Regions from separate parts of the Acidovorax sp. 1608163 genome, predicted to be linked through region 3. Evidence: predicted binding sites of a transcription regulator. Region 3 holds the regulator's gene; each other region holds the start of a gene.
What was found. The regulator FNR, encoded in region 3, switches genes on or off when oxygen is low (the NO sensors DNR and NnrR bind a similar motif). The targets are predictions, from matches to a motif close to TTGATNNNNATCAA.
Positions count from the first base shown of each region.

Region 1: the regulator FNR is predicted to act here: its motif matches at 3,332-3,345, upstream of EAG14_RS13600 (FeoA family protein).
Region 2: the regulator FNR is predicted to act here: its motif matches at 3,331-3,344, upstream of EAG14_RS02205 (TraR/DksA family transcriptional regulator).
Region 4: the regulator FNR is predicted to act here: its motif matches at 4,299-4,312, upstream of EAG14_RS20480 (DASS family sodium-coupled anion symporter).

Region 1 covers NZ_CP033069.1:3,063,720-3,071,451, forward strand. The annotation lists gene EAG14_RS13585 (hypothetical protein) at 1-667, shown strand, start outside; gene EAG14_RS13590 (hypothetical protein) at 764-997, opposite strand; gene EAG14_RS13595 (ferrous iron transporter B) at 997-2,934, opposite strand; gene EAG14_RS13600 (FeoA family protein) at 2,931-3,269, opposite strand; gene EAG14_RS13605 (chromate resistance protein ChrB domain-containing protein) at 3,443-4,405, shown strand; gene EAG14_RS13610 (chromate transporter) at 4,430-5,632, shown strand; gene EAG14_RS13615 (Fe-Mn family superoxide dismutase) at 5,657-6,577, shown strand; gene EAG14_RS13620 (chromate resistance protein ChrB domain-containing protein) at 6,574-7,032, shown strand; gene EAG14_RS13625 (MipA/OmpV family protein) at 7,172-7,732, shown strand, end outside.
Region 2 covers NZ_CP033069.1:486,872-494,603, reverse strand. The annotation lists gene EAG14_RS02220 (YcnI family protein) at 1-292, opposite strand, end outside; gene EAG14_RS02215 (TonB-dependent receptor) at 445-2,781, opposite strand; gene EAG14_RS02210 (DUF2946 family protein) at 2,860-3,225, opposite strand; gene EAG14_RS02205 (TraR/DksA family transcriptional regulator) at 3,521-3,895, shown strand; gene EAG14_RS02200 (hypothetical protein) at 3,972-4,346, shown strand; gene EAG14_RS02195 (Rrf2 family transcriptional regulator) at 4,467-5,021, opposite strand; gene nhaR (transcriptional activator NhaR) at 5,170-6,066, shown strand; tRNA gene EAG14_RS02185 (tRNA-Met) at 6,320-6,396, opposite strand; gene rplQ (50S ribosomal protein L17) at 6,418-6,810, opposite strand; gene rpoA (DNA-directed RNA polymerase subunit alpha) at 6,903-7,732, opposite strand, start outside.
Region 3 covers NZ_CP033069.1:1,768,978-1,776,709, forward strand. The annotation lists gene ccoP (cytochrome-c oxidase, cbb3-type subunit III) at 1-352, shown strand, start outside; gene ccoG (cytochrome c oxidase accessory protein CcoG) at 432-1,889, shown strand; gene EAG14_RS07980 (FixH family protein) at 1,935-2,216, shown strand; gene EAG14_RS07985 (hypothetical protein) at 2,295-2,588, shown strand; gene fnr (fumarate/nitrate reduction transcriptional regulator Fnr) at 2,638-3,360, opposite strand; partial or broken gene hemN (oxygen-independent coproporphyrinogen III oxidase) at 3,550-4,931, shown strand; gene EAG14_RS08000 (sulfite exporter TauE/SafE family protein) at 4,940-5,671, shown strand; gene EAG14_RS08005 (HD-GYP domain-containing protein) at 6,091-7,374, shown strand; partial or broken gene EAG14_RS08010 (putative bifunctional diguanylate cyclase/phosphodiesterase) at 7,407-7,732, shown strand, end outside.
Region 4 covers NZ_CP033069.1:4,585,253-4,592,984, forward strand. The annotation lists gene EAG14_RS20465 (MBL fold metallo-hydrolase) at 1-265, shown strand, start outside; gene EAG14_RS20470 (catecholate siderophore receptor Fiu) at 462-2,747, shown strand; gene EAG14_RS20475 (DUF1513 domain-containing protein) at 2,997-4,169, shown strand; gene EAG14_RS20480 (DASS family sodium-coupled anion symporter) at 4,453-6,006, shown strand; gene EAG14_RS20485 (L-lactate dehydrogenase) at 6,008-6,964, shown strand; gene EAG14_RS22975 (hypothetical protein) at 7,161-7,475, shown strand.

The DNA.
Region 1 (7,732 bases), 1.3 Mb from region 3:
CAGCACCACTGATACCGACGCGCTGCTGGCGCAATGGGAGGCCCTGGGCACTGCTCTGGGCTGCCCTGCCAACGCGTGGATGAAAGAAGGCCAGCACCTGCTGCGCAGCTGGCAGCGCTGGCCCCGGGCGTACCACAACGCATCGCACCTGCAGGCCTGCCTGGACCACTGGCAGACGGTGCAAAACGAACTGCCCGGCGCGCTGGAACAACCCCACGCCGTGGCGCTGGCCCTGTGGTTTCACGACGCGGTGTATTGGCCCTGGAGCGCCCACAACGAGGCACGCAGCGCACAGTGGGCCTCGCGCTTCCTCAGCGGCCAGCCCTTGCCGCCCAGCTTGGTGCGCACCGTGCACGAACACATCATGGCCACATGCCACAACCCGGGCGTGCTGCAGGGCGACGCCACTTGGGTGGTGGACATTGACCTGGCCGTGCTGGGCCAAAGCGATGCGGTGTACCGCCAGTTTGAGCGCAACGTGCGCAAGGAATATTTCTTTGTGCGCTGGCCACGCTACGTGGCCGGACGCAGTGCGGTGCTACAGGGCTTTCTGGACCGGCCGCGCATTTACCACAACGAGTGGTTTTTCTACCGCCACGAAGCACAGGCACGCGCCAACATGCGCAATGCTTTGGATGCGCTGAAAGCAGGGCAAATTTACGCGTAGCTGCAACGCTGACGCTGGGAAAGGCCACGCTTTAACGCGGACTCCAAACCACCGCCACAAGGGCTGCAGATGGCTGCGCCCCATACACAGCGCCCGTCAAAACCGCTCGCGGCCCTCGGCAGGGTGTACCGTCACACTGGGTGCCGCAGACGACGAACATCCTCCGCAGCTGCTGCAGCCGCCTCCGCCGCCACTGCCACACCCAGCGCTTTGCGCCATGGCCGGGTGCACTCGGCCCAGCTTTTTGCGCAGCCCGGCGGGCAGCCAGCGCCACACCATGTAGGCGGCGGCCAGCGCCACGATCAAGCCGGTGATCCATTGTTGCCACATCACGCGCCACCTCCCAGGGCCAAAGCGATTCGGTAGGTCACGAAACTGGCCGCATAGGCCAGGCTGAAGAGGTACACCACCATCAGCAGCGGGTAGCGCCAGCTGTTGGTCTCGCGCCGCACTGCGGCGATGGTGGAGATGCACTGCGGCGCAAACACAAACCACACCAGCAACGACAGCGCCGTAGCCAAAGACCAGCTCTGCGCGATCAGTGGGCCCAGCTGGCTGGCCACCTCTTCACCGGTGACCGACAACGCATACACCGTGCCCAGGGCGCCTACCGCCACCTCGCGTGCGGCCATGCCGGGCACCAGGGCGATGGCGATCTGCCAGTTGAAACCGATGGGAGCCACCAGCACCTCCAGCAAGCGCCCCAGCTGGCCTGCAAAGCTGTAGGTGATGGCCGCTTCGGTAGCGCCTTCGGGTGGCGCCGGGTAAGTGGACAGGAACCACAGCAATACCGTGACGGCCAGGATGATGCCGCCCACGCGCTTGATGAAAATCATCGCCCGCTCGTACAACCCATGCAGCAGGCTGCGCACGCTGGGCCAGCGGTAGGCGGGCAGCTCCATCAGCAGCTGAGGGGGCCGCTGGTCAGAGCGTGCCAACTTGGCCACACCGGCCACAGCCATCGCGCTGGCGATACCGCCCACGTAGAGCGCAAACAACACCACGCCCTGCAGGTTGAACAGGCCAGCCACCGTGCGCTCAGGGATGAAGGCGCCGATCAGCAGTGCATACACCGGCAACCGGGCCGAGCAGGTCATGAGCGGCGCAATCATGATGGTGACCAGCCGATCGCGCCAGTGGGTGATGGAGCGCGTGGCCATCACGCCCGGCACAGCGCAGGCAAAGCTCGACAACAGCGGGATGAACGAACGGCCCGACAGCCCCACGGTGCCCATTACACGGTCCAGCAAGAAGGCGGCACGCGGCAGGTAGCCCGAGTCTTCGAGCGCCAGGATGAACAGAAACAGCGTCAGGATTTGCGGCAAGAACACCAGCACGCCCCCGGCCCCGGCCACCACGCCGTCCACCAACAGGCTGCGCAGCGGCCCATCGGCCATGTGCTCCTGGATGAGAGCCGAAGTCCACTCGACCCCCGCCTTGATCCAATCGGTAGGCACCGTGGCCCAGGTGAACACGGCCTGGAACATCAAGAACAGCGTGGTCAGCAGCAGCAGCATGCCCCACACGGGATGCAGCACCACAGCATCAATCCGGTCATCCGCCCGCAGGCTGGTGGCCGGGGAGCGCACCGCCAGCTCCATCAGTCGGTGCACCTGCTGGTGGGTGCGGATGACCTGGGTCTGCGCATCCAGCGCAGAAGCATCCAGCGCCACCGCCTCCTGGGCGGGTACCTGCGGCGCCTTCAGCGCCTGTGCAGCGGGCGAATCGAGCCAGCTCAGCAGCTCGCTGGCACCATCGCCGCGCACGCCCACAGTGGCCAGAACCGGCATGCCCAGCTCGCGCGACAGCACCTCGCGGTCGATCTGAATGCCCTGGCGCTCGGCCATGTCGCTCATGTTCAGCACCAGCACCATGGGCAGGCCCAGGGCCCGCGCCTCCAGCACCAGGCGCAGGTTCAGCCGCAGATGGGTGGCATCGGTCACGCACACCAGCAGGTCGGGCAAGGCCTCGCCAGGGCGGCGGCCCCGCACGATGTCGCGGGTGATGGCTTCGTCCAGGCTGTGCGCGTGCAGGCTGTAGGCACCGGGCAAATCCAGCACCCGCACCTTGCGGCCACTGGTCGTGTGCAGCACGCCTTCTTTGCGCTCCACCGTCACGCCCGCGTAGTTGGCCACCTTTTGGCGGGCACCGGTCAGCAGGTTGAACAGCGCCGTCTTGCCGCAATTGGGGTTGCCCAGCAGGGCCACGCGCATCAACTCACCCGCCGGGGTGGCTGCGCCTGCGCCCATGTTCACCGCCGCGCTCATGCCAACACCTGCACTTGCACCATGGCCGCCTCTTGCTGGCGCAGGGCAAACGTGGCCTGCCCCACCCGCACGGCAAGGGGATTGCCCCCCCACGCCCCCCGGGCCAGCACTTGCACGGCCTCACCGGGCACAAAGCCGATCTCCAGCAAGCGCAGCAAGGTGCTGTGCTCACGCCCATCGCGCGCAGGCACCAGCCCGGTCACCAACGCAGGGGTGCGGACTTTGAGCCCGTCCAGGCCCAAAGCAGCAGAGGGGAACGCCGAAGCCGCCGTCGGTGTGGCGGCCTGCGTGCTGGGGTGCAGGGCGGCGGCGGCACCCTCGTGCATTGTTTTCATGGGGGTCAATCTTTACGCAAATGAGTTTGGTTCTCATTTTACAAAATGAGTTCCGCTGGCACTTGATTCAAATCAGAGCGGCCTCGCTGGCCTGAGCACCCGGACAAGGCTCTCAAAAATGTAGATATCGCTACTTCATTGCAAGGCTTGTGACACCAATTTAAGCTTGCGCCATGCATCGCCCTTCTCACTCATGGTTGGCCTTGGTCGTCAGCCTCCCCTCGGCAAGCGCTACGGTGCGCATGCGGATTTGGCGTGCCGTCAAGGCACTGGGCTGCGCCGCATTGCGCGACGGCGCCTACTTGCTGCCCGCACAAGCAGAGCAAGCTGCACAGCTTCAACCGCTGGCCGACGAGGCTTTGCAAGAAGGGGGACAGGCCTGGCTGCTGCAGGTGCAAGCAACCCACATGGCCGAGCAAGCCGCCTACCAAACGTTGTTTGATCGGACGGCCGACTACACCCCCTGGCTGGACGAGTTGGCGCAAGCCCGCCAGCTTTTGCCCACGCTGGTGGGTGCCGAGCTTCAGCGCTTGCAGCGCCGATATGCGCGCACCTACGAGGCGATCCGCAAGATCGACTTCTTTCCGGGCGAAGCCTCCATCCGGGCCGAAGCCCAGTGGCGCGACTTCGCCAACGCCGTGGAGGCCTTGCAGTCCCCCGGCGAGCCTCAGACCACAGCGGGCCGTATTGCACGGCGTGACCGCATGCAATACCAAGGGCGGCTCTGGGCGACGCGCCGCCATCTCTGGGTCGATCGCGTGGCCAGCGCCTGGCTCATTCAGCGCTTCATCGACCCCAGCGCGCGCTTTGTGTGGCTGAACGCCATCACAGACTGCCCTGCGGATGCACTGGGCTTTGACTTCGACGGTGCTACGTTTTCGCATGTGGGTGAGCGGGTGACGTTTGAGGTGCTGCTGGCGAGCTTTGGCCTGGACGGTGATCGCGGCCTGCTGCGCCTGGGGGCCATGGTGCATGCCCTGGATGTGGGGGGCGCAACCACGCCCGAAGCGGGTGGCTTCGAAGCCGTGCTGGCCGGTGCACGCAAGCGCTGGCCGGACGACGACGCCCTGTTGGCCGATGTGGGCGGGGTGCTGGACTCGCTCCATGCGCATTTCTCTACTCACCGCAAACCGTAGCACCTCACCACCTCAGGAATGAACATGAACGATCTCAAGGTAACGGCAGCGCCGGACGCCAGCGCTGCAAGTGCTCCTGTCTACACGCTGTGGCAACTGGTGCTGTACATGCTGCGCCTGGGCACGCTGGGCTTTGGTGGCCCCGTGGCACTGGTCGGCTACATGTACCGCGATCTGGTGGAGCAACGCGGCTGGATTTCGGATGCCGACTACAAGGAGGGCATGGCCCTGGCCCAGCTCATGCCAGGCCCTTTGGCTGCGCAGCTGGCCATCTACCTCGGCTACGTGCATTTCCGCCTGTGGGGCGCCACGCTGGTCGGCGTGGCGTTTGTGCTGCCGTCTTTTGCGATGGTGTTGGCACTGGGGGCTGCCTACAAAGCCTACGGCGGCATCTCCTGGATGCAGGCAGTTTTCTATGGCGTGGGCGCCTCCGTCATCGGCATCATTGCCTTGAGTGCCTACAAGCTCACGACCAAGAGCGTGGGCAAGGACAGGCTGCTCGGGGCCATCTACCTGGTCAGCGCGGGCGTAACCATTGCCACCCAATCCGAAGTGATCTGGGTCTTTCTCGGCGCGGGGCTGTTGGTGTGGGCCGTGCGCGGCCCATTGAAGCGAGCTGGCGGGCGGCTGCACAGCATGGCATGGGCAGCCCCCATGGCCGGGGCACTCAGCCTGGACCACCTCGACTGGCAAAAGCTCGGGCAGATTGCCGCGTACTTCACCTACGCGGGGGCATTCGTCTTTGGCAGCGGTTTGGCCATCGTGCCGTTCCTCTACGGCGGGGTGGTCAAAGAGTACGCATGGCTGACCGATCGCCAGTTCGTGGACGCCGTGGCCGTGGCCATGATCACCCCAGGCCCGGTCGTCATCACCACGGGGTTCATTGGCTTTTTGACCAGCGGCTTTGGGGGCGCCGTCGTCGCGGCAGCAGCGACTTTTCTGCCCTGTTATCTGCTCACAGTGATCCCGGCGCCGTACTTCAAAAAGCATGGCAAGCACCCTGGTGTGGTGGCGTTTGTGGATGGCGTGACTGCCGCTGCCGTGGGTGCTATTGCGGGGGCGGTGGTGGTACTGGGCCAGCGGTCCATCGTGGACCTGCCCACCGCTGCGCTGTTTCTTGCCACCACGGCGGTGCTGTGGCGGTTCAAGAAGCTGCCCGAGCCTGTCGTGGTGCTGGCCGCCGCGCTGGTGGGCCTGATCGTCTACCCACTGATTTCCCGAGTCTGACCCTGCCCCCTGAAGGAGCGCCCCGTGAACTACACCACTCGTCCACTCACACTGGACCCCGACCAACTCACCGGGCTGTCGAATCGACTGATCACCAGCCACTACGAGAACAACTACGCTGGCGCCGTCAAGCGCCTGAACGCCATCCGCAGCGAACTCGCAGTGCTGGACTGGAGCACAGCTGCCACCTTCACCGTCAACGGCCTCAAGCGCGAGGAATTGATCGCGGCCAACTCGGCGTTCCTGCACGAGCTGTACTTCGACAACCTGGGGGGCAATGGTGTGCTGCCATCTTGCGGCCTCTCCATTGCGCTCACGCGTGACTTTGGCTCCGTGGAGGCGTGGCGCAGCCAGTTCACGGGGCTGGCCAAGGCCATGGGCGGTGGATCGGGATGGGCCTTGCTGTCCTGGTCTTCCCGCGAAAGCCGCCTCATCAACCACTGGGCGGCAGACCACACGCACCTTCTGGCGGGCGCCACGCCGGTGCTGGCACTGGACATGTACGAGCACGCCTACCACCTGGACTTTGGCGCCAAGGCAGGCGCCTATGTGGATGCGTTCATGGCCAACATTCAGTGGGACAAGGTCTACAAGCGCTACGGCGCTGCTGTCGAGGCGGATGCGTTGGCGTTTGGCATCGACACGGGCGGTGCATTGGATGGTGTGCAGGGCAAGCTCGATGTGAGGCGCGAGGAGGACTATGTACAGAGCCCGCAGGTCATTGCCGGGGCATCGTGGCGCGACCCGTCGCGCGTGCACGAGTGGAGCCAGGAACTCGATGCATCGAAGCCGGTTCTGCTGTACTGCCTACGCGGCAAGGACATCGGGCGCTCAACGGTCCTTACTTTGCGTGCACGCGGCCTGGATGCACGCTACCTCGTGGGTGGCATCGAGGCCTGGCAAGCCGCTGGCCTGCCTCTGGAAACACCAGGAAGTGCCACATGAAATGGGTCACCCGCGAACGCCCGAAGATCGACCGCATCGCCTGCCCCTGGCTGATCGCCCGGTTCATCGACAAGGCACCTGAGTTTCTCTACGTGCCTGCGGCCTCCGTGCTTCGGGTGGCCCAAGACACAGGTGCGATCCCCTACGACGTGCCCGGCGTGGAAATGACCCACGACGGTGACCTTTGCAGCTTCGACGCCTTTCTCAAAAAATACGGCCTCACCGAGCCCGCACTGCAGCAACTGGCCGTGATCGTGCGGGGGGCGGACACCTCCCGACTGGACTTGGCGCCACAGTCTGCGGGCCTGTACGCGCTGTCGCTCGGTCTGTCCCAGACCTTCCGCGATGACCACGAAATGCTGGGGCACGGCATGGTGATGTACGACGCGCTGTATGCGTGGTGCCAGTCGTGCCAGGCCGAGACCCACCACTGGCCCCCAAGCATGGCGACATGACCCGCTGTGGCCCGCCCTGACACGGCAGAGAGGGCCAAACTCTGCCACCAAGCCAGCCGCCAAGGAAGGGGCCACACGGTAAGTCGCCAGTAAGTCCAGGCAGCGGACGATGGATGCTTTCGTAACCAGGACGCCCTCCGTGCACAAACCCCAGCCCATCGCATCCACATCCCCTGCCGCCGCGCGCTCCCATCTCGCCATGGCGGCCCTCGCCGCTCTTGCGCTTTCGGGCAATGCCGCTGCGCAATCCGACGTCGCACCGTCCACGCAATCCACATCAATGGCGCCGCAATGGGGTCTGGGCATTGGCGTCGGGGTGTTTCAAAGCCCCTACCTGGGTGACGACAACAAAACGCGGGCGCTGCCTTTGCTGAACTACGAAAACACCTGGCTGCGCGTGGCGGGCACCGGTGCCGATCTCAAGCTGGGTCAATGGCCCTTGGGCGCCAGCAGTTCCATCGCACTGACTGGCCGCCTCAAATACGAGGGCATCGGCTACAAGGCGGACGACGCGCCCATCCTGGCGGGCATGGACGAACGCAAAGGTGGTTTCTGGGCTGGGGGAACAGCCACCTGGACGCACCCCCTCGTGCGCGCCACCGCAGAATGGACGGCAGACGCATCGGGCCACAGCAAGGGGCAAAAGGCGATGCTGCAACTGGACAGGCGCTTCAGCGTCGGCCCACTGGGCATCACCCCA
Region 2 (7,732 bases), 1.3 Mb from region 3:
TGTCCTCCGTCACGCTGCGGCCATGGCTGGTGTAAGGCGTGGCCAGCTTGCTGCGCTGCACCTCCAGCGTCCACCCCGGCTTGGGCTGCGGGCGTGCGCCTTTGAAGCCTTCGGGAATGTCCACCACCAGCTGCCGCGTAGGCGATGCACCGCAGCCGTGGCCGACCTTAAAGGTAGCCTTGTAGCTGGCGCCCGCCGGGGCGACCTGGTATTCGAGCACCACATGGGCCGATGCCGTGCCAAACAGGGCTGTAGCGCTTATCAAGCAAGCGCAAGCAGCTATCTTTTTCATAGTATTCGCTTTCATATTTTGACCTTTTCGTTTCAACGGTTCATTGCCTTAAAAACTGACGCTCGCCAAGGCCAGTGCCACCGCGGAACCGGCTTTGCCGGGCCGCTGGAGGCGTCCCCCTGGGGGGATGCGGCGCAAGCCGCTCAGGGGGTTTACAGATCTACTTTCAACTCAGCCATGTAGCTGCGCTGCGGGTAGGGGTGGAAGTTCCAGAACTGGTAGTTGTTGAGGTTGTCAATGCCCACGGCGGCGCTGACCTGTTTGGTGATCTGGTAGCGCACGCGCACATCGGTGGTGAAGTAGCGGCTCGCGCCCTGGTAGGAAAAACCGTTGGGGTCACTGTTGTCGAGCGTGCTGTACTGCTTGCCGCTGTAGCGCGCGCCCAGGGTGTACGACCACTTGTCATCGGGCCGGTAGGTGGCCACCGCAGTGGCGCGCCACTCGGGGATGCGGGGCTGCCATTGGCCGACGCTGGCCGGGAACTTGTCGTTGCGCGTGATCTTGGAATCCGTCCAGGTCAGGCTGCTGCCCAGCTCCAGCCCGCGCGCAAAGACGTTGGCGGCCTGGTACGACAGCTCAATGCCCTTGGTACGGATGGCATCCACGTTCTGCACGTTGGTCACGTTGGGTGTGACGAGCACATTGGTTTGCGAGTACAGCGCGTCCTTGGTGCGCTCAAAAAACGCGGTCAGGCGCAGCAGGCCATTGCCCATGTCCCGCTCGGCGGTCAGCTCGGTGGTCCAGCTCTTCTCGGGTTTCAGATTGGGGTCGTTGTTGATGAGCGTGCCGCTGCCGTTGATGCCGCCCTGGTACAGCTCGGCCACGGTGGGCATGCGCACGGCGCGGCCGGTGGAGGCCTTGAGCACCCACAGGTCATTGGCCTGGTAGGCCACGGCAGCCTTCGGCGACACATAGGTCTCGCTGCGCTCGGGGTGGCTCAGCGTGGTGGTGGCGTTGCCGGTCTGGCCATTGCTGGCGCTCCAGCGCTCGGCGCGGGCGCCCAGCACGACCTTCCACCGTGGCGCGATTTTCCACGTGTCTTGTGCCCACAGGCCAATGAGCTGCGTGTCGCCGGTGAAGGCCTGGTTGCGGGCGCCTGCATCACCGCTGATCCAGTTCGTCGTAGCGTTTTCGATAGTGCGCAGCTGGTAGCTGTCGCGCTGCAGGCCAAAGTCCACGATGTGCGTGCCCTGCAGCCCATCGGGCCTCCAGGTGCCCTTGGCGGCCAGCGTGTTCCAGCCCGTGCCCTTGCTGTTGACGATGCGCCCTGCCCCGCCGTTCAGCGCGGCAGGCAGCGCCACGGTAGCGGCGCGCAGGGTGTCGGTCTGGTAGTCGTACAGGCTGGCGGCCACCTCCCAATCAAACACGCCCTGTGTGCGGCTCTTGACCGACAAACCGTGCATGAAATGCGTGAGGTCTTCGTTGGACACATTGAAGTCCGTGGGCGCGAGCGCAAACGAGCGGCCATTGATGTTGACCGTGCCGCTGTAGACCGCATTGCCATTGGCATCGCGCAGGTAGCTGGTGGGCCGCCCCTCGGATGCGTTGTGCCACCAGCCGAAGGTGTAGGCGGCGCGCACGGTGGACGAGAAGTCGTAAGCGATCTTGGCCTTGATGTGGTCTTGCTGCGTGTGGTACTGGGTGGCCGTGCCCAGCAGGTACCAGGGCTGGTTGCTGCGGTTGTTGCCCAGCACTGCGCCCGTCACGGGTGTGCCTGCGCTGCCAACGGTGCCTGCAGACACCAGGCGCGTGGGGAAGGTAAGCGGCTGGCCTTCGCTGTCGGTTTGGTTGAAGTTCAGGAACCACGACCAGTCGCCATTTTTGTTGCCCACCGAGGTACTGACCTGCTTGCCGCCGTAGGTGCCGTTGGTGCCGTTGGTGTTGTACAGGTCAAAAGGCTGGTGCTGATAGCTGACCTGCCCGTGGGCCTCGAACTTTGTCGGCATGCGCGTGACGTAGTCCACCACCGCGCCCACCGAGTTGCCTGCGTAGGCGGCCGAAAACGGGCCGTAGAGCACGTCCACGCGCTCAATTTCTTCTGGCGTGACCAGCATCCAGCGTGGCGCGTTGGTGGGGCCGTTGCCCAGGTAGTTGCTCAGCAAAATGCCATCGGCAAACACCATGGACCGCGCCGGGTTGCCCGTGCCCGAGGCGCGGGTGGACAGCACGGCGTGGTTGTAGTCGCCGATGTAGCGCTTACGCACCAGCAGACTGGGCAGGTACTTGAGGGCGTCTTCGCTGTCGGTGGCGTTGATCGAATGCTCGATCTGCTCGCGCGTCACGCCCTCGATGGTGGTGGGGATCTGCGTGGGCAGCGAGGTGGGCTGCCCGCCGGTGATGGTGACCACGCCCAGTTCCTTGACGGGGGCATGGCTGCTGCCGGCGCTGTCAACGGTCTGGGCAAATGCGGGCACGGCCACGGTGACCGTGAAGGCAAGGACGAGGGGAAAGGCACTGGCCACGGCCAGCGCCATGCGGCTTTTGCGCATGGGAACTCCTGATAACAAGCCAAATAGGCCGCCAGTGCTTATCAATCAAGCGCAAGCAGCTATCAAACAAATAGCAAATCAGGAGAACGCAGGGGGCCCGCGCGGCGGCAGCGGCGCGGCGGTGCGCGCAGCAATGTGCGCGGCAGGAATGGGGCGCAACGCATGCGCCAGGGGATGGACCACAGGCAGCTGGGCCTGCGCGGTGGGCGGCGGTGCGCCGACATGCGCGCACAGGGGGCAGTCCAGCGTGTGGCTGGGCATTTCCTTGGCGCCATCGTCGGTTTTGATCAGCATCTTGATCGCGCCCGAACCCGAGCAGATCAACTCCATCGCCTGAGGGTTGACCAGCGGCGACGCCACCGCAACGCCGATCGACAAAACAAACCACGCCAGCACAAGGCGGGCGAGCCAGCGGAGGCTGCGAATGGTTTGCATAACGCGCATTGTAGAAGCGCATCCCGCAAAACCCTTGATCAGCGTCATGCGATGGCTTCACCACGTGGCTGGCACGCCAGCCATCGCACAGCCAGGTGCGGGCCTGCTCAGAGCTTGACCTCTGTCAACGCATCGCGCATCAGACCAGCGCACCATGAAAGCGTTCAGAGCAGCAAAGAAAGCTCGACAAAGCGGTTCTGGCGACGCGCCGCGTCACAGGCAGTACGGTATGTGCGACAAGACGCAGCAACAACGCCGAAAGAGTTTTGTGAGCCGTTCCCCATCACTTGCAGGAGTTGACCGCATGGACAAGACACAAGCCACTTCGTACCGCCAACAACTGCTGGAACAGCAAGCGGGCATTCAAGCCCAGTTGGCCCAGCAACGCGGCGAGGCCACGGGCCGGGTAGAGGCCGCTGCTGAGCATTTCACGCACGCAGAAGACTCCCGAGCCCAGGTCGCATCAGAGCGCACGCTGGAATTTGCCCTGGAAGACCGCGAGGCAGAGCACCTCAATGCCATCGCCACCGCCCTTGCCCGCATCGACGCAGGCACCTATGGCGAGTGTGCCGACTGCGGCCAGGACATTGCCGCCGCCCGCCTCAAAGCCACCCCAGAGGTTGCGCGCTGCGTGCACTGTCAGGAGGCCATTGAGGCCCACCACAGGCCGGGCCACTAGGCCGCAGCACACCCACCGCACAGGCGTTATTCGATCACCCGTTTCCCTTTTTTCTTCACTTCAAGAAAGTAGACCCATGAGCACTTTTCACGCTGTTGTCTGGATGGACCATTCCGAAGCCCATGTCGTCATGTTTGACCGCGAACATGTGCAAGCACAACGCATCAAGTCCCGCAGCCACCACAAGCACCAGGGCAAGGGCGATGACGCGAGCGCCTTCTTTACCGATGTGGCGCAGGCCCTACACGGCTCGCACGAAGTGCTGCTTTGCGGCCCCGGCTTGGCGCGCAACCAGTTCCGCGACTGGTGCAGCAAACACAGCGCCGCCGTAGCGGCCTCCGTGGTCGATTCAGTGGCTGCAGACCACCCCAGCGACGCCCAACTGGTCGCCATGGCGCGCCAGTATTTCAAGAAGTTTGACAACATGGCGGCGGACCCGTCCATGGCCTGATTCGACCCCAAGCCAAGGGCGACCACGGCTGCGCAAAGCCTGGGGCAATCCCAGGCCTTCTTTTCTGAGCCACCGCAACGGCGACGCGACCTTCGCGCGCCTCTACTCAGGGCTTTGCGCTCAGCGGCGAGGGGCCAGCGGCAAGGCCCCCAAGGCAAACACCGAATTGGGAATTTGCAACCGCGCCATCAAAGGGCGGGCCACCGGGGCAATCCCAGAGGTTTTCCGCAAGGTCTTGGCCTCAGGCTCAGGGGCAGTCACCACGCCCTGCGCTTGCGCTTGCTCCATCAGGTCCTTGAGCGAGACCGATTGCAGATATTCCAGCACGCGGGCATTGAAAGACACCCACAGCTCGCCAGTCATGGCCTTGAGCTGTGCCACCTGGGGGGCGGTCAGGGGCTGGTAGTCGTCCACGTCCATGTTCTCCACCGCCAGAATGATCTCGGCCACGGCAATCTGCTCAGCACGGCGCGCCAGGGCGTAGCCGCCGCCTGGACCACGGGTGCTTTCCACCAGGCCGGCACGGCGCAACGCGCTGAACAATTGCTCCAGGTACGACAGCGACGTGCCTTGACGCTGGCTGATCGTCGTCAGCGACACCGGCTTCATCCTCTGATGCAAAGCCAGATCCGTCATGGCCGATACAGCGACTTTTCCTCGGGTCGTAATACGCATGGCAACTCCTTGTGAACACCCATCTGTGAAACGACTGGCAAGGCTCTCATCGCCTTGCCAGAAACCCACTGTAGTGCGTTCAACACTTCGCGTATATTCGTTTTATTGATAAAAACACTTCGATTTTTGCGATCAATAAGGCAGCACCATGAACTTCAAACACCTCCGATACTTCTGGACAGCCGCCAAGGCCGGTGGCGTCATGCGCGCCGGAGAACAACTGCACACCACCCCCCAAACACTGTCCGGGCAGATCAATCAACTGGAAGAGTGGCTGGGGCATGAGCTGTTTCGCAAGCGGGGCCGGGGCGTGGAGCTGACCAACGAGGGGCGCATTGCCTTGGGCTACGCAGAACAGATATTTGCGCTGAGCGATGAGTTGGAAAAATCCATTCGCCTGCCTCGGGGGCACTCCAAACCTCTGGAGTTCAAGGTGGGGGTGGCAGATTCGGTCGCCAAATCCGTCGCCTACCACCTGCTGGAGCCCGCGCTCGGCATGAAGGAGCAGGTGCACATGACCTGCCACGAGGGCAAATTCCCCGAGCTGCTCGCCCAACTCAGCATTCACCGGCTGGACCTGCTGCTGGCCGATGAGCCCGCCTCCAAGAAAATCGGCGTCAAGGCCTTCAACCATGCGCTCGGATCGTCCAGCATGAGCTTCTTCTGCGCACCAGCACTCAAAAACGAGCTGCAGGGGCCATTTCCACAGTGTCTGCACGGCGCCCCCATGCTCATCCAGGGGCCGCAATCTTCAGTGCGGCAGCAGTTGGATCACTGGCTGAACAAGCACCACCTGCAGCCACGAATCGTGGGCGAGTTTGACGATAGCGCGCTCATGAATGCTTTTGGGCGGGAAGGACGGGGCATCTTCACGTCACCCACGGTGCTGGAACAAGAGACCCAGACCCAATTTGGCGTGGAAGCCATTGGCCGCTCCAGCGAATTGGTGGAGGAGTTTTTTGCGATTTCTGTGGAGCGCCGCATCAGCCACCCCTGCGTCGTAGCCATCACGGAGTCCGCCAGATCAGACCTGTTTGGTCACTGAACGCAGGCAACTACTCCATTGCTCAGAGGACGGCACTCCGAAAGTGCCGCACTGACGCGAGTCCTGGCGCCCCATTCAAAGCCCCGCAAAGGACGGCTCGGGAGACCGCTCAGCAGCACGCTTGGGCTGCGGCACACTGACTCTCTAAACTGCGATAGCAACCCATAGAAAGAGGCGCACGGCCGACGCCTTTACAAACGGGCAAAAAAAAGCCCTCCAAAAGAGGGCTTTTTGATACGGCTTGCGCCATGTTTGGTTGCGCGAGAAGGATTTGAACCTCCGACCTTTGGGTTATGAGCCCAACGAGCTACCAGACTGCTCCATCGCGCGGTAGATTTAAATTATACCCTATTATTCGGCTGCTGCCGAAGAATTTTCAGTTTCTGCAGCGCGATCCACCAACTCAACCAGGGCCATAGGCGCATTGTCACCCACGCGGAAGCCCATCTTCAGAATGCGTGTGTAGCCACCGGGACGCGCGTTGAAGCGGGGGCCCAGGTCGTTGAACAGCTTGGTAACACTGTCACGGTCGCGCAGGCGATTGAAGGCCAGGCGGCGGTTGGCAACGGTGTCAACCTTGGCCAGGGTGATCATGGGCTCGATCACGCGGCGCAGTTCCTTGGCCTTAGGCACCGTGGTCTTGATGGCCTCGTGCTCGATGATCGAGTTCATCATGTTTTGCAGCATCGCAAGGCGGTGCGAGCTGGTGCGATTGAGTTTGCGAAGGCCGTGTCCGTGGCGCATGGTGCTTTCCTTTTTACTTTGATTAAATCAGGCAGCCGTATCAGGTACTGCCCAATGCACTGTTCCCGAAAAGGGGAACCCGAAATTATAACTTAACGCTTGTCCAGGCCAGCTGGTGGCCAGTTTTCAAGCTTCATGCCCAAAGTGAGGCCACGGGAAGCCAAAACTTCCTTGATCTCATTGAGCGATTTGCGACCCAGATTAGGCGTCTTGAGCAACTCGTTCTCGGTGCGCTGAATCAGGTCACCGATGTAATAGATGTTCTCAGCCTTCAGGCAGTTGGCGGAACGCACGGTCAATTCCAGCTCGTCCACAGGGCGCAGCAGGATAGGATCGAACGTAGCACCACCGCGTGGGCCCGAAGGTGTTTCAAAAGCGGTCAACTCGCCGCCTTCCAACTGTGCAAACACTGCCAGTTGTTCCACCAAAATCTTGGCAGATGCTCGCACTGCATCTTCCGCAGTGATGGCGCCGTTGGTTTCAATTTCAACCACCAGCTTGTCTAGATCAGTACGCTGCTCGACACGAGCGCTTTCTACGGTGTAGCTGACGCGCTTGACTGGAGAGAAAGACGCATCCAGAACAATGCGACCGATGGATTTGGTTGCTTCGTCGGCATAACGACGCATGCTGCCGGGCACATAACCACGGCCCTTTTCCACCTTGATCTGCATGTCCAGCTTGCCGCCTTGCGACAGGTGTGCAATCACATGATCAGGGTTGACGATTTCCACGTCATGGGGCGTCTGAATGTCACGGGCAGTCACCACGCCTTCACCATCCTTGCGCAGGCTCAGTGTGACTTCATCGCGGTTGTGGAGCTTGAAGACCACGCCCTTCAGGTTCAAGAGAATGTTCACCACATCTTCTTGCACACCGTCAATCGACGAGTACTCGTGAAGCACGCCAGCAATGGTCACTT
Region 3 (7,732 bases):
GCCTCCCATGGCTGCAGCAGTGGGCACGCCTGAAGATGTGCGCAACCTGTCGCACTACGTGTTGAGCCTGTCGGGCAGCCCCCATGATTCCTTGCGCGCCTCTTTGGGTAAGTCCAAGTTCACGGCATGTGCCGCCTGCCACGGCATGGACGGCAAAGGCAACCAGGCCCTGGGTGCCCCCAACCTGACCGATGACATCTGGCTGCATGGCTGGGGTGAGGCGGCCATCACTGCCATGATCAACAACGGCAAGGTCAACCAAATGCCTGCACAGGCAGAAAAGTTGACGGAAGCCCAGATCAAGGTGCTGGCCTCGTATGTTTGGGGTTTGTCAAACAACAAGGCTCAGTAAGCTGGGTAGGGGCGGTATCGGGTGATGCCGCCCTTTGTTGTTTGGGTTGAGAAGTTTTGAAGAATTAAAGAGCGCCACCATGAAGCAACCCAGCGAGTCTCCTCGCAAGGTCATTCCCATCGCTCCCGTTGCGGCTGATGCTTCCGATGCCTCCAGCAGCCAGGTTGAGATCGTCTCCCTGTATGAGGCGCAGAAGAAGATTTACCCGCGATCGATCAGCGGCTTGTTTGCCCGGTGGCGCTGGGCCATGGTGTTCCTGACCCAGTTGGTGTTCTATGGCCTGCCCTGGCTGGAGTGGGGGCAGCGCCAAATGGTGCTGTTCGATCTGGGCGCGCGCCGCTTTTACATTTTTGGTCTGGTCCTGTATCCGCAGGATTTCATCTACCTCACGGGGCTGCTGATCATTTCGGCACTGTCTCTGTTCTTGTTCACTGCCGTGGCAGGGCGCTTGTGGTGTGGGTTTGCGTGTCCGCAAACGGTGTACACCGAAATCTTTATGTGGATTGAGCACAAGATCGAAGGTGATCGCAGTGCCCGCTTGCGCCTGGATGGCGGTCCATGGACCTTTGAGAAGGTTCGCAAAAAGTTTTTGAAGCAAGCCATTTGGATTGCAGTAGCCCTGTGGACAGGGTTCACTTTCGTTGGCTACTTTGTGCCGATCCGCGAGCTGGGTGCTGAGCTGATCGCGTTGCAGGGCGGCTGGCAGATTTTCTGGGTGCTGTTTTACGGTTTTGCCACCTATGGCAATGCGGGCTTCATGCGTGAACAAGTGTGCAAGTACATGTGTCCTTATGCACGCTTTCAGAGCGCCATGTTTGACAAGGACACGCTCATCGTCAGCTACGACGTGGCGCGTGGTGAGCCGCGTGGGCCCCGCAGCAAGACCGTGGATCACAAGGCCAAGGGCCTTGGGGATTGCATCGACTGCACGCTGTGTGTACAGGTGTGCCCTGTGGGTATTGATATTCGCAAAGGGCTGCAGTACGAGTGCATTGGGTGCGGGTTGTGCGTGGATGCGTGCAACACCGTCATGGACAAGGTGAAGTACCCCCGTGGCTTGATTCGGTTCACTACCCAGAACGGCGTCGTGAAGCGCTGGTCGCAGTCTCAGATCCTGCGGCGCGTGCTGCGGCCCCGTGTGTTGATTTACAGCGCCGTGCTGGTGGCCTTGTGTGTGGCCATGCTTGCCAGCCTGATGACCAGAACGCCTTTGAAGGTCGACGTTGTGCGGGATCGCGCCGCCTTGTCTCGCATCGTTGCGGGCGGTAAGCTGGAGAACATCTACCGTATCCAGATCATGAATGCGACGGAGTCGCCTCAGCGCTACCACGTAGCAGCCAAGGGGCTGGAAGGCTTGGAGGTTGTATCGGAGTCTGCTGTGGACATTGAGCCTGCGCAGTCACGTTGGGTGGCGGTGCGCTTGCAGGTGCCCTATGGGTCCGCAACGCCGGGTTCGCACCCTGTGACGTTTGAGATTGGGGCGGAAGGTGGTGGCGCCCATGTATCGGAAAAAACGGTCTTTTTGGTTCCTCGGTAAGCAGCCTGTGGTCTCGCTGTCTTACCCGTTTTGATGGAGTTTGCTATGTCTTCGATTTCCTCTTCAGCTCCCGCTCCCGTTCAGGCGGCTCCTTGGTGGAAGTTTGGCCATGTTTGGCTGGTGCTCTCTGGCCCCGCTATCGTCGTGGTAGCGGGCTTCGTTACCTTGTGGATTGCCGTCTCCAGCCCTGACCCCGTTGTGGCTGAAGACTACTACCAGCAAGGCATTGATATCAACAAGAGGCTGGAGAACCCGCAGCCTGGCATGGCGCCTGCGCTCAAGGGCCGCAACCATGCCGTGACACCGCTCAAAGACCAGCCCCGCTAGTTGCGGAGCCTGGGCCTTCATGGCGGTGCGGTAGGCCCAGGCATCGATGCCTTCTCAAAACCATACGGAGACACCACGATGTGGACACAGCGTTTGATGTGGATTGCTTGGCCGGCCTTTTTGGTCGCCGGGGCTTTGGAGGTGTTGGTGTTTGCAATGGTTGACCCCCAAGACCTGCACTGGTTTGGGCAGCCGCTGGCATTGTCTCGGCTGGGGGTGTACACGCTGGCCTTCTTTGCCTTCTGGGTGCTGACCATGGCGTCCGGCGCTTTGACCACGCTGCTGGCCATGTCACCGTTTGAACTCAACCGCTGTCCTGTGCCTGACCAAGATCGACCTGACGATTGCCGCAAGACACCGTCTTGCCCATGAGGCCGGATGGCATGCCTCCGTTAGTCGGCATGCCTCAAGACCCAACCGATCAGTGGCAGGCTTGTTGGTTGTTCACGATGCGGCGTAGCGCGTCGGTGTCCAAAATTCGCACGTGGCGTTGGCGAACTTCGACAGTTCCATCCTCTACGAATTTGGAGAAGGTGCGGCTCACGGTTTCCAATTTGAGGCCCAGGTAGCTGCCAATTTCTTCCCGGGTCATGCGCAGCACCAACTCTGATTGAGAGAAGCCGCGGGCATGCAGGCGCTGTACCAGGTTGAGAAGGAAGGCTGCCAAACGCTCTTCAGCCCGCATGCTGCCCAAAAGGAGCATCACGCCGTGTTCGCGCACGATTTCGCGGCTCATGATTTTGTGCACATGGTGCTGTAGTGCAGTCACTTCGCGTGATAGTTCTTCAATGCGATCAAACGGCATCACACAGACTTCGGCATCTTCCAATGCCACGGCGTCGCAGGTATGGTGATCATTCACAATGCCATCCAGGCCGATGATCTCCCCGGCCATTTGAAAGCCCGTGACTTGATCGCGACCATCTTCAGTGGCTACGCAGGTCTTGAAGAAACCCGTGCGAATGGCGTACAGCGAGGTGAAGGCTTCGCCATTGCGAAAGAGTGTGCCACCGCGCTTGACTTTGCGGCGCACGGCCACCACCTCGTCGATGCGCTGCAGCTGTTCGTCATTGAGGCCAACGGGCATGCAAAGCTCGCGGAGGTTGCAGTTGGAGCAAGCGACTTTGATGGTGAGCGGATTCATGGCACAGAAACCTGGTTGATGTTCGGGCATATCGTGCACGACGAGGGAGGCCGGTATGCCTCGGTCTGCGAGTAGTGGCAGATGATATGCATCAAATTGTCGCTCTTGTGGAGATGACTTCACTTGATGCAGGTCAAGGACGCAAGAGGAGGGGTGCGGCACAGTAAGCTAGTACGCAAGGATATCCCCATGACCGCAGTTACCCCAGAACTCCTGACCCGCTTTGACGTGCCAGGTCCTCGATACACCTCCTACCCCACGGCAGACCGTTTCGTGGAGGCATTTGGCCAAGAGGAATATTCCTTGGCATTGGCGCAGAGGCATCTGGGGACAGGTGCCAAGGCAATGCCATTGTCACTGTACGTGCACATTCCATTTTGCGAGTCGCTATGCTACTACTGCGCTTGCAACAAGATCATCACCAAACACCATGACCGCGCCGATGTCTATTTGCGCTATCTGAGCCGTGAGATTGATCTGCACACGGCCCAGTGTGGTGCAGGGCAGGTGGTCAGTCAGCTGCATTTGGGGGGGGCACGCCGACGTTTCTCTCGGATGAGGGCTTGCGCGAACTCATGTCTATGCTCAAGCGCAGTTTCACGCTGGCGCCTGGAGGGGAGTATTCGATCGAGGTGGACCCGCGGACCGTGGATGCCGAGCGCTTGGCCTTGCTGGCCGAGTTGGGCTTTAACCGGCTGAGCTTTGGTGTGCAAGACTTTGACACTGAGGTACAAAAAGCCGTGCACCGGGTCCAGCCCGCCGAGCAGGTCTTTGCTTTGGTGGAGTCCGCCCGGTCCATTGGGTTTGATTCCATCAATGTGGATTTGATTTACGGCTTGCCACGCCAGACCCCTGAGTCATTTGACCGTACGCTCTCCCAGATCGCTCAACTCCGCCCGGATCGGATTGCTCTGTACGCTTATGCCCATTTGCCAGACCGCTTCAAGCCCCAGCGCCGCATCATCTCCGCTGAACTGCCCACAGGGGGCGCGAAGGTGGCCATGTTGTCGCGTTCGCTCGATGCCTTTTTGGAGGCGGGCTACGTGTACGTTGGCATGGACCATTTTGCGCTGCCCACCGATGCCCTGGCCATCGCCAAGCGGCAAGGGCGCTTGCATCGCAATTTCCAGGGGTACAGCACGCAGCCTGACTGCGACCTGATTGGCTTGGGCGTATCGGCCATTGGGCGCATTGGCGCCACCTATAGCCAAAATGCCAAAACTCTGGATGAGTACTACGACCACCTCGACCAGGGGCGTCTGCCCGTGGTCCGTGGCTTGGCACTGAATCGGGACGATCTGGTGCGCCGTGCTGCCATCATGGCCTTGATGTGCCAAGGCGAGTTGCTTATTGAGCCCATGGAGCAAGCTTGGCTGATTGACTTCCGCCGCTACTTTGCTGCTGAGTTGGATCAGCTCCAGGACATGCAGACCCAAGGCCTGGTAGAGATCGGTGATGAGGGGGTGCGTGTGACGGCCATGGGGTGGTTCTTTGTGCGTGGCATTGCCATGGTGTTTGATCGCTACCTGCAAGCTGATCGCACGCGGGCCAAGTTCTCTCGCATCATCTGACCCTCTATATGACTGGTGCTGTGGCCTGGACGGCGTTGGTGATGGGGCTCCTGGGTGGGACCCACTGCGTTGCCATGTGTTCGGCGCCTTGCGGTGCGGTGGTGGGGGCGGGCGCTTCAGCGGCAGAAACTCGTCCTGCAGAGCAGCCTGTGCACTGGATGCCGCGCAGCGCAGCACCTTCTTTTCTGCGCCAGTTGGCCTTTCACAGTGGCCGTGTGCTGGGCTATTCGCTGCTGGGGGCCTTGTCGGCCTGGGCGATGGAGAGCCTGGCCTGGGTCACCCAGCAATCCATGGCGCTGCGGCCCGTGTGGACGCTCATGCACGTTGCTGTGCTGGGTTGGGGGCTGATGATGATGGTTCAGCTGCGCCAGCCTGCCTGGGTGGAGCAGGCCGGTCGCTCGGTGTGGGCGCGTGTCAGTCCCTTGGTGGGCACCCCTGCCGGGGTGGCGTCGGCTGGGGTGTTGTGGGCTCTGATGCCCTGTGGGCTGCTTTACTCTGCGCTGTTGGTGGCAGCACTCAGTGGCGGCCCTGTGCAAGGGGCATTGTCGATGGCGCTCTTCGCCGTGGGCAGCGGCCTGTGGTTGGTCGGTGGCCCGCTGGCATGGCATTGGGGGCGCAAGCACCTCCAAGCGTTGCAGGGTGATTGGGGGGCTCGTATCAGTGGCGCCCTATTGTGCGGCGTTGCGGTGTGGGCGCTGTGGATGGACTTGGTGTACAAGCCTTCACTGTGGTGCCGTTGAGCCAGGCGCTTGGCCTTGCTTGCTAAGAACCTGTTCAAAGAGTCTGCCGACTGCTTTGGCTTGCATGGCCCGCGATCAGTCGGTCGCTTTTTGACAATTTCACCACACTCTGCCAGCTTTTACATCTTGCTGGAGTTGCCGATCCACCTTTGCTAGGCAGCCATTTTTCTGCGTCTGGCGAGCGGTGCGCTGAGAGGGCCCCCGCTGGGCACATGGTTTTGCGGCTTTCGCGTCTGATTTCGACCTCTTTTCCAGAAAAGCACTGCTGGAAATAGGGGGTAAACGCCTTGCTCAGGCGGCCATCAGAACTGGTGATAATGGGCTTAACAATTGTCGCGGCATTGTTACATTTCCCCACTGTCACCTATTGCGCTGTGAATACCTCAGTTCTTATCGATATCAGCCAGTTGCGAATTGGCATGTATATCCAGCTGGATTTGAGTTGGATGCAGCATCCGTTTCCCGTCAGCAATTTCAGGGTGGGTTCCGCGGAGCAGATCGCAACCCTGCGCGAGTTGGGACTCACCCAAATCAAGGTGCTGCCCAAGAAAAGCGATCCAGAGTTTCGCCATGGCGTGATTCCGCCAGAACCCGAAACCCCGTCAGCATGCCCAGAGCCCGCATCGCCGGAGCCCGTTGTTGCCGATCAACCCTCTGCCTCATTGACCGCCGGGGCCGAGAATGCCCTGGCGTTGCGGCGCAGGCTGCTGCTGGCAGCCCAAAATGCTTCTTTGTTGGCCTGCGATCAGCGCTTTCGCTTGGCCACTCGCCAGTACATGGCGATGGAGAAACTGGTCAGTGACCAGCCCCAGGCTGCGCAAGCTGAGGGGGTATCGCTGGTTTCAGAGTGTGTGGATGAGTTGCTCGAAAGCAGCGACTCGGTCATTCGCCTGCTCTCAGAAGGCGTTGGCGAGCCCGGCGCACTGCATCCCGTGAATGTCATGGTGCTCAGCCTTTTGCTGGGCAAAGCGCTGGGCATGAAAAGCGCCGAGTTGCATGACCTGGGTGTCGCCGCGTTGCTGCACGACATCGGAAAAATGGGCATGCCGCTGCAGCTGGCCCATGTCTCTTCTTCCATGACCCTCGCTGAACGCTCGCGCTACGAGGGCCATGTGGCCGCCTCGGTAGCGTTGGCCACGCGCATGGGTTGGGGCAAACCGGTGCTGGCCACCATCGCGCAGCACCATGAAATGGTCGATGGCTCGGGTTTTCCTTTGCGTCGCGGCGCGGCAGAGTTGAGTCGATCCAGCCAGGTGGTGGCGCTGGTCAATCACTATGACCGCATGTGCAGCCCCATCGGAGGAGGGGGCCTTACGCCCCACGAAACCTTGTCTGTGATCTTTGCACAGCACAAGGCGCGGTTTGATTCGGTGGTGCTGGGTGCCTTCATCCGCATGATGGGGGTGTACCCCCCAGGCTCCATCGTCCAGTTGGTCAACGACCGTTATGCCATCGTGGCATCGGTCAACTCTTCGCGGCCCCTGCGTCCTCGGGTGATCGTGCACGACTCGCGCATTCCCAAGGACGAAGCCCCGATCCTGGATTTGGAGACGGTGCCAGAACTGGGCATCCGGCGCAGCCTGAAACCTTCGCAGTTGCCTCGCGATGCGCTGGACTACCTCTCCCCGCGCAAGCGCATCTGCTACTTTTTTGAGCGTGCAGTCAGCCCAGACTCCGTCGAAGCAGAGGTTCAGGCGTTGTGACATACCCACTGCCGCAGCCTTGGCTGGATGCGATGCTGGAGGCTGTCTGCCTGGTGGATGAGAAGTCTCTGGCAGTTCTGGCAGCCAATGGGGCCGCAGCCAAGCTGTTGGGGCGTACCGTTCAGGAGCTGGTGGGGCAATCTGTGCTGGGTTTCGTTGCCACCCCGCAAGACCATGTGTTTTGGGTACAGCCTGTGGATGCCATCGCGGACGGCATCCACTCTGAAACCAGTGTGCTGCATGCCAATGGCGCGCTGATTGCGGTGGAGCGGCAGTTGCGCCGCGTGCCATTGCCGGGGGGCGGCACGGCATTCTTGTTGGCGATGATGGACCGCAGCCAACAGCAAGCGACCGAGTT
Region 4 (7,732 bases), 2.2 Mb from region 3:
GAACGTGCGCCACTGCCCCGGCCACACGCCAGGGCACGTGGTGTTCCATGCGCCGCAGATTGACCGGGCGTTTGTGGGCGATGTGCTGTTTGCCGGCAGCATCGGCCGCACGGACTTCCCCCAGGGCAACCACCAGCAACTCATCGACAGCATCACCCAGCGCCTGTGGCCCATGGGCGACCAGACCGTGTTCATCCCAGGCCACGGCCCCGAAAGCACCTTCGGGCGCGAGCGCCGCAGCAACCCCTACGTGGGCAACACCTGAACAGGCTGGGGCACAGAGCCCACAGCACGTAGCCCCTGCTTTGTGGCGCGGCGGCTACATCCGCCTCAACTCTATTTGGTAATGATTCTCAATTACTTACAATCATTGTCCAGCCAGCCACCTGCTCGATACAGCGCCTTGACCTCGCGCGTTGCGGAACGTCAGCCAGTTCCGCAAACAACATCGAGGAGAAACCATGGCGCGCATCCGCAGCCCCCATCACACCGTTCCACTGCATCTGCTGGCACTTGCCATTGCGGCCCTGCCCGGCGTCATCCAGGCCCAGACGGCTGAAAAAAGCCTGCCGGAGACGACGATCCGCTCCGAGGCCACCGTCCCCTACAAAACCGACCGGCTGGCCAACCCCAAGCTCACGCAGCCGCTGGTGGACATCCCCCAAACCATCTCCGTCATCAATTCCGAAGTGATTCGCGAGCAAGGCGCTGCATCGCTGATGGACGCGCTGCGCAACACCCCCGGCATCACCATGCAGCTGGGCGAAGGCGGCAACACCTCAGCGGGTGACACCTTCCAGCTGCGGGCGTTCTCGACGCAGACCGCCACCTTCATCGACGGCATCCGCGACCTGGGCGCCATCACGCGCGACATCTTCAACATCGACCAGGTGGAAGTGGTGAAGGGCCCCGCAGGCACCGACATTGGCCGGGGCGCGGCCTCGGGCTACATCAACCTGATCTCCAAGCTGCCCACCCGCACCGACCAGTACGGGGTGACCACCACCGTGAACACCGCCAACAACAAGCGCGTGACGGCAGACCTGAACAAGCAGCTGGGCGAGACATCGGCCGCGCGCCTGAACCTCATGGGCCAGGCCGGTGGCGTGGAAGGCCGCAACGTGGTGGAGAACAACGGCTACGCCATCGCGCCTTCGTTCGCCTGGGGCCTGGGCACACCCACGCGCATCTACCTGTACTCGCAGCACGTGCGCCAGGACAACGTGCCCGATGGCGGCATCTCCACCATCGGCATGCCGGGCTTTTACAACGCTGCAGCCCAGGTCAACGCCGGCGCCAGGGTCAACCGCGAGAACTTCTACGGCAGCAAGGACAACTACGAAAAGGTCGACGCCGACATGGTGACGGCCAAGTTTGAGCACGACCTGGGCGGCGGCACCGTGGTGCGCAACATTGCGCGCGCGGGCACCACCCAGATGGACCGCCGCCTGACCAGCGTGGGCGCCATCACCGCCACCAATCTGGCCAACCCCAGCAGCTGGACGGCGGCGCGGTCATTGCAGCGCACCGACCAGACCAACGACGTGCTGGCCAACCTGACCAACGTGACCAGCCAGTTCAGCACCGGCAGCGTCAAACACACCCTGTCGGCCGGGCTGGAGTTCATGCACGAGCGCCAGAAGAATCTGGGCTTTGGCACCGCCGCGCAAACCATCAACGGCGTGACCTACGCCGCCGTGAACGCACCGGCCGCCAACCTGTACGCCCCCAACGCCAGCGACGCGCTGGGCGTGCCCTACCGCACCGGCGCCGACACCGATGGCAGCACCAACACGGCCGCGCTGTACGCCTTCGATACGCTGCAGCTGAACGAGCAGTGGCAGCTCAATGGTGGCCTGCGTTTTGAGCACTACCGCACCAAGACCGACGCCAGCACCATCGTCACCACCAGCAACCTGACCAGCTACCCCGGCTACGCTGCAGGCTCGCTGGCGCCATCGGCGCTGAGCACCTCGGGCAACCTCACCAGCTGGAAGCTGGGCGCGCTGTACAAGCCTGCGGCCAACGGCAGCATCTACGCCTCCCTGGCCAACTCGCTCACGCCGCCTGGCGGCTCCAACTTCGCGCTGTCGTCCACCTCCACCAACCAGAACAACGCCGCGCTGGACCCGCAAGAGACCCGCAACATCGAGCTGGGCACCAAGTGGGAACTGCTGGACAACCGTCTGAACCTGAGCGCCGCCGTGTTCCGCACCGAGAACGACAAGCAGATCTCGTACGACGCGGTCACCGGCATCTACACCCAGTACGGCAAGACCCGCGTGCAGGGCATCGAGCTGGCCGCCGTGGGCCAGATCACCAACTTCTGGCAGGTGTCGGCAGGCATTGCCAAAACGCAGACCAAGGCCCTGGGGCAGAACAGCATCAGCGGCACCACGGTGACCAACACCGACAGCGTGCGCTGGTCGCCCGACCTCACGGCCACCGCCTGGACCTCGTACACCTGGGGCGCCTTCACCCTGGGTGGCGGCGCGCGCTACGTGTCTGACCAAAAGCGCGTGGTCACCGCTGGCACGGCACTCAATGTGTCCAACATGCCCAAGATTCCTTCGTACTGGGTGACCGACCTGATGGCGGCCTACAAGGTCAACCGCAACGTCAACCTGCGACTGAACATCTACAACCTGTTCGACAAGGAATACATCAGCACGCTGAACAACAACGGCGCACGCATGGTGCTGGGCGCGCCCCGCTCGGCGTCGTTGACGGCAGAGTTCTTGTTTTAAGGCGACGCTGAACCCGCCCCACGCGGGCAAGGTGTGTGCCCAAGCGGGCCGCACCATGGCCCCATCCCTTGCACTGGCCGACAACGCAGGACTAGGGACACCGGGGCCTGCTTCACCCCCTCAGGCCGGTGTGCCCCACCCCACCACAGCACACACACCGCCCCCGAGGGCGTGCGACAGGCTCTGCCCCCACAGCGGCATGCCGCCCCTCCCGCCCTTTCTGACCCATCTCTTTGCGGAGCCCTTCGCATGACCTTCCCCTCCATGAACCGCCGCACCCTGCTCTCTGGCACCGCCATGGCCGCCCTGGGCGCTGCGGGGGCCCTGGGCCTGGCCCCCGGGCGCGCCCTGGCGCTGGGCGCCGATGCCAGCACCACGCTGATCGGCGCCGCCTGGCGCGGCCCCAAGGCCACCGACACCCACTACGCGGGCGTGCTGGCCGCCGACTGGGAGCGCAAGCAGCTCACCATCCGCTACGCCGTGGCCCTGCCCTCGCGCCCGCACGGGCTGGTGCCGCAGGCAGACGGCGGCCTGCTCGCCAACTGCGTACGCCCCGGCACCTGGCTGCTGCGCTGCGATGGCGCGGGCAAGGTGGCAGAGCACATCAAGCTCGACCGTGACCAGGACGCCGTGCTGCTCAGCGGCCACACGGTGCCATCGCCCGACGGCGCCACCCTCTACACCACCGAGATCAACTACCGCACCGGGCGCGGCCACATCGGCGTGCGCGATGCCACCACCTTGCGCAAACAGGACGAGTGGGACAGCGGCGGCATCGACCCCCACCAACCCGTGCTGGACACGCAAGGCCACCTGCTGGTGGCCAACGGCGGCGTGCTGCGCAACCTGGCCGACGCCAAGTACGACCTGCAGCGCATGGAATCGGCCCTGGTGCGCATCGACACCCACACGGGCCGCATCGCCCAGCGCTGGGTGCTGGACGACCCGCGCCTGAGCATGCGCCACATCGCCTGGAGCACGTCCGCCACGGCCGCTACCTCGGATGCCCCCCGCCGCCTGGGCGTGGCCATGCAGGCCGAGCACGAAGACCCCGCCCGCCGCGCCGCCGCGCCCATCCTGGCCGTGCTGGAGGGCGACCAGCTGAGCGTGCCCAGCCGTGTGAACGACGGCCACGGCTACGCGGGCGACATCACCCCGGCCTACAACGGCGGCTTTGCGGTGTCGAGCAACAAGGCCGGGCTGGCGCAACTGTGGCACCCCAGCATGCCCGACAAGCTCTCGGCCATCGTGCAACTGCAAGAGGCCTACGCCCTGACCGCCTGGGCCGGGCCCCAACCCGGCGGCGGCGTGCTGGTGGCCACCGCCCCGGGCCTGGTGCGCTGGCACCCCAGCGCCAAGCCCGCCTTTCTGCCCTGGCCCGAACCCATGGCGCTGGACAACCACTGGGTGCTGATGGGGTAATGTTTTAAGCAAAAACACCCTCTAGCGCCCATGCAATAAGCGCAAACAGCTATCAAATCAATAGCATATTGCGCTTTGACACTAGGGCCACACGGGGGCAAAACACTGGCGGGCAGATGCGCCCAGGTCTTGATGCGCATCAACACCGCCCCCGCACAGCAGGCGCATGCTGTGGCACAGGGCGGCACGGAATGGGCTGCCCTTTCGGCAGCAACGGCGTGCCTGGCGGGCGATCCCCCCTGCGCGCTGGAGTTGCCGGACCACAACAAGAAAGTGTTCTCTCATGTCGACCGCTCCTGCTTCACACACACCTCTCCCAGCAGCCAATGCGGCTGCGCACCCCCTCCCCGCTACCCCCTCCATCACCTCGCACCCCGAGCCCAGCTCCAACCGCAAGTTCGGCTTTTTGCTGCTGGCCATTGCGCTGTACGGCATCGTGCTCATGCTGCCCACGCCCGCAGGCCTCTCGGCCTCCGGGCAAGTCGCGCTGGCGCTGCTGGCGCTGGTCATCACGCTGTGGATCAGCGAATGCGTCTCGCCCGCCAACAGCGCCGTCATCCTCACCGGCATGGCCGTGGTGGGACTGATGGGCAAGCCGCTCACGCCCGGCGCCAAGCCCATGGGCTCGGCCGATGCGCTGACCACCATGCTGGGCGGCTTCTCGTCCACCGCCGTGCTGCTGGTGGCCGCCGCGCTGTTTCTGGCTGTGGCGCTCAAGCACACGGGGCTGGACAAGCGCGTGGCCCTCATCGTGATGAGCCGGGTGGGCATCTCGCCCGCGCGCCTCACCGTGGGCGCGATGCTGGTGGGCTTTGTGCTGGCGCTGTTCATCCCCTCGGCCACGGCGCGCGTGGGCGCGGTGATCCCGATCATGGTGGGCATCACCGCCGCCCTGGGCCTGCCCGTGGGCAGCAGCCTGGGCGCAGCGCTGATGATCGTCACCGCGCAGGCCTGCTCCATCTTCAACATGGCCGTGAAGACCGGCGCTGCGCAAAACCTGATCAGCCTGAACTTCATGCAGACCACGTTTGGCCACACCGTGACCTGGAGCCAGTGGTTCCTGACGGCCCTGCCCTTCACCCTGGGCATGAGCGTGGTGGTGTTCTTCGTGTCGTTGTGGATTCTGAAGCCCTCGGTCGAATCGACGGAGAACGCCACCGAAAAGCTGCGCGAGCAGCTCAAGGCCCTGGGCCCCGTCACCGCCCCCGAAAAGCGCCTCATCGCCGTGGCCCTCCTGCTGCTGGTGATGTGGTCCACCGAAGGCATGCTGCACCCGTTTGACACGACCACCACCACGCAACTGGGCATTGCCCTGCTGCTCATGCCCAAGATCGGCGTCATGCACTGGTCGCAGGCCGAAAAGCTCGTGCCCTGGGGCACGGTGGTGCTGTTTGCTGCGTCCATCTCGCTGGGCAACCTGCTGTCCAAGACCGGCGCCGCAGGCTGGCTGGCACAGCAAACACTGGGGCAGATGGGCCTGTCGGCCCTGCCCGTGGTGGCGGTGATCGGTGCGCTCTCGCTCTTCAGCATCGTGCTGCACCTGGGCTTTGCCTCGGCCACCGGGCTGGCCAGCACGCTCATCCCCATCTTCATTGCGTTTGCGCAGTCGCTGCCTGTGTCCAAGGAAACCGCTTTTGGCATCGTCATGATCCAGAGCTTCGTCGTCTCGTTCGGCTTCATCCTGCCCACCAACGCGCCGCAGAACATGCTGTGCTACGGCACCGGGGCCTTTGGCACCAGCCAGTTTGCCAAGGTGGGCCTGCTGCTCACGCTGGCGGGCTTGGGCCTCATCCTGCTGCTGTCGGCCACGCTGTGGCCCATGATGGGAGTGCTGTGACATGGGCGCACGCATCGGAGTGATCGGCGCGGGCCAGGTTGGCGCCGCAGCCAGCTACCTGCTCTCGTCCACGCCCGGCGTCAGCGACATCGTGCTGGTGGACGTAGACCCCGCCCGCGCTGCGGGCGAGGCCGCCGACATTGGCCACGCCGCCGCCTTTGGCACTGCGGCCCGGGTGCAAGAGGGCAGCTACGCCGACCTGGCAGGCGCTGCCGTGGTGGTGATCACCGCAGGCGCCAGCCTCAAGCCCGGCCAGACGCGGTTGGAGCTGCTGCAGCAAAACCTGCGCATCGTGGACCACATCACCGAGCAGGTGCTGCGCGCCGCGCCGGGCGCCATCTTGTTGTTTGCCACCAACCCGGTGGACGTGATGCCCGCCATTGCCGTGCAGCGCTGGGGCGTGGCCCCGGGCCGCGCCATCGGCACCGGCTGCACGCTCGACTCCATCCGCTTTCGCGACCGGCTCTCACACCACCTGGAGGTGTCGCCCAGCTCGGTGCACGCCTACGTGCTGGGCGAGCACGGCGACTCGGAAGTGCTGCTGTGGTCCGGCGCCCAGGTGGGCGGCCTGCCGCTCTTGGACTTTGCCCAGCAAAGCGGCCGCCCCATCGACACCGCCCTGCAGCGCACCATGGCCGAAGACGTGCGCACCGCCGCCTACCGCATCAAGGCAGGCAAGGGCGTCTCCAACTTCGGCATCGGCGGCTGCATCGCGCGCCTGGTGCGCGCCATCGTGGGCGACGAGCGCAGCGTGTTCACCGTCTCCACCTACCTGCCCGAGCTGCTGGGCGTGCAACGCACCTGCGTCTCCCTGCCCCATGTGATCGGGCGCACGGGCGCTTCCACGCCCTACCTGCCGCCGCTGGCGGACGATGAAGCCACAGCCCTGCGCGCCAGCGCAGAGGTGCTGGCGCAGACGATTGCGGGGGGACTGCAGACGTTGGGGGAGAAGGGGTGAGGGATGGGTGACGAGAGAATGCTGCGAGCCCTAAGCAGCCGGTGGACGAAACTACCGCAAAGCTGCCGTTGACTCACTACCCACTGGCTTGACGTCCAAACCGCGCTGTCTCAGTGCACGGTGCCTGCCTACTGGCAAGCTATAGTTTGCTGAGTTGATGCCTGCCGGGTTTGTCGGAAATTTTATATCTGTGCTGTTGAACAGCACACTGACCGCAAGCCCAATCTGCAAGCCATTTTCAGGAGGAATCAGTGTCCAGAATATCCTGCAAGGTCCAGTTTATCCCGCAAGTTTTGCGGGATACATCACGTTGAGCATCATGAGTTCCGAGTCCCCGAACGACCAGACTGCTCAGAACATCGCCGTCGCGAGCGTTCGTCGTCATTCCATGACGCCAGATCAATGGGAGCACACGGTCATTGGTTGTGTTCACCCCAAATTGGCATTTTCATTTGATTTCCTGCCAGGCGAGCTTCCGATTGTTAGCGGCTTCTTCTCTCAAACAAGCTGATGGCTCATAAGTACCCAGAGAGTTGTAAGTCAGCACGACGGAGCGCGACGTGAATTGGATCCTCGGTACGGAATTGAGCATGTATTCGGAAACTTCAAGGGCATCAAGCGCAGCGAGTGCCCAAGCGCGCCGAAGACAGAGGTTGCAAAAGTGACTTCTCTAAAAACCAAAGAGTTCGTTAGCTTCGAGTTTGAAGCTGGCAGGGCATCAATAGCGCCGATTTACGCCTGCATGTTCTGGTCCCGCGTAACGGCCTT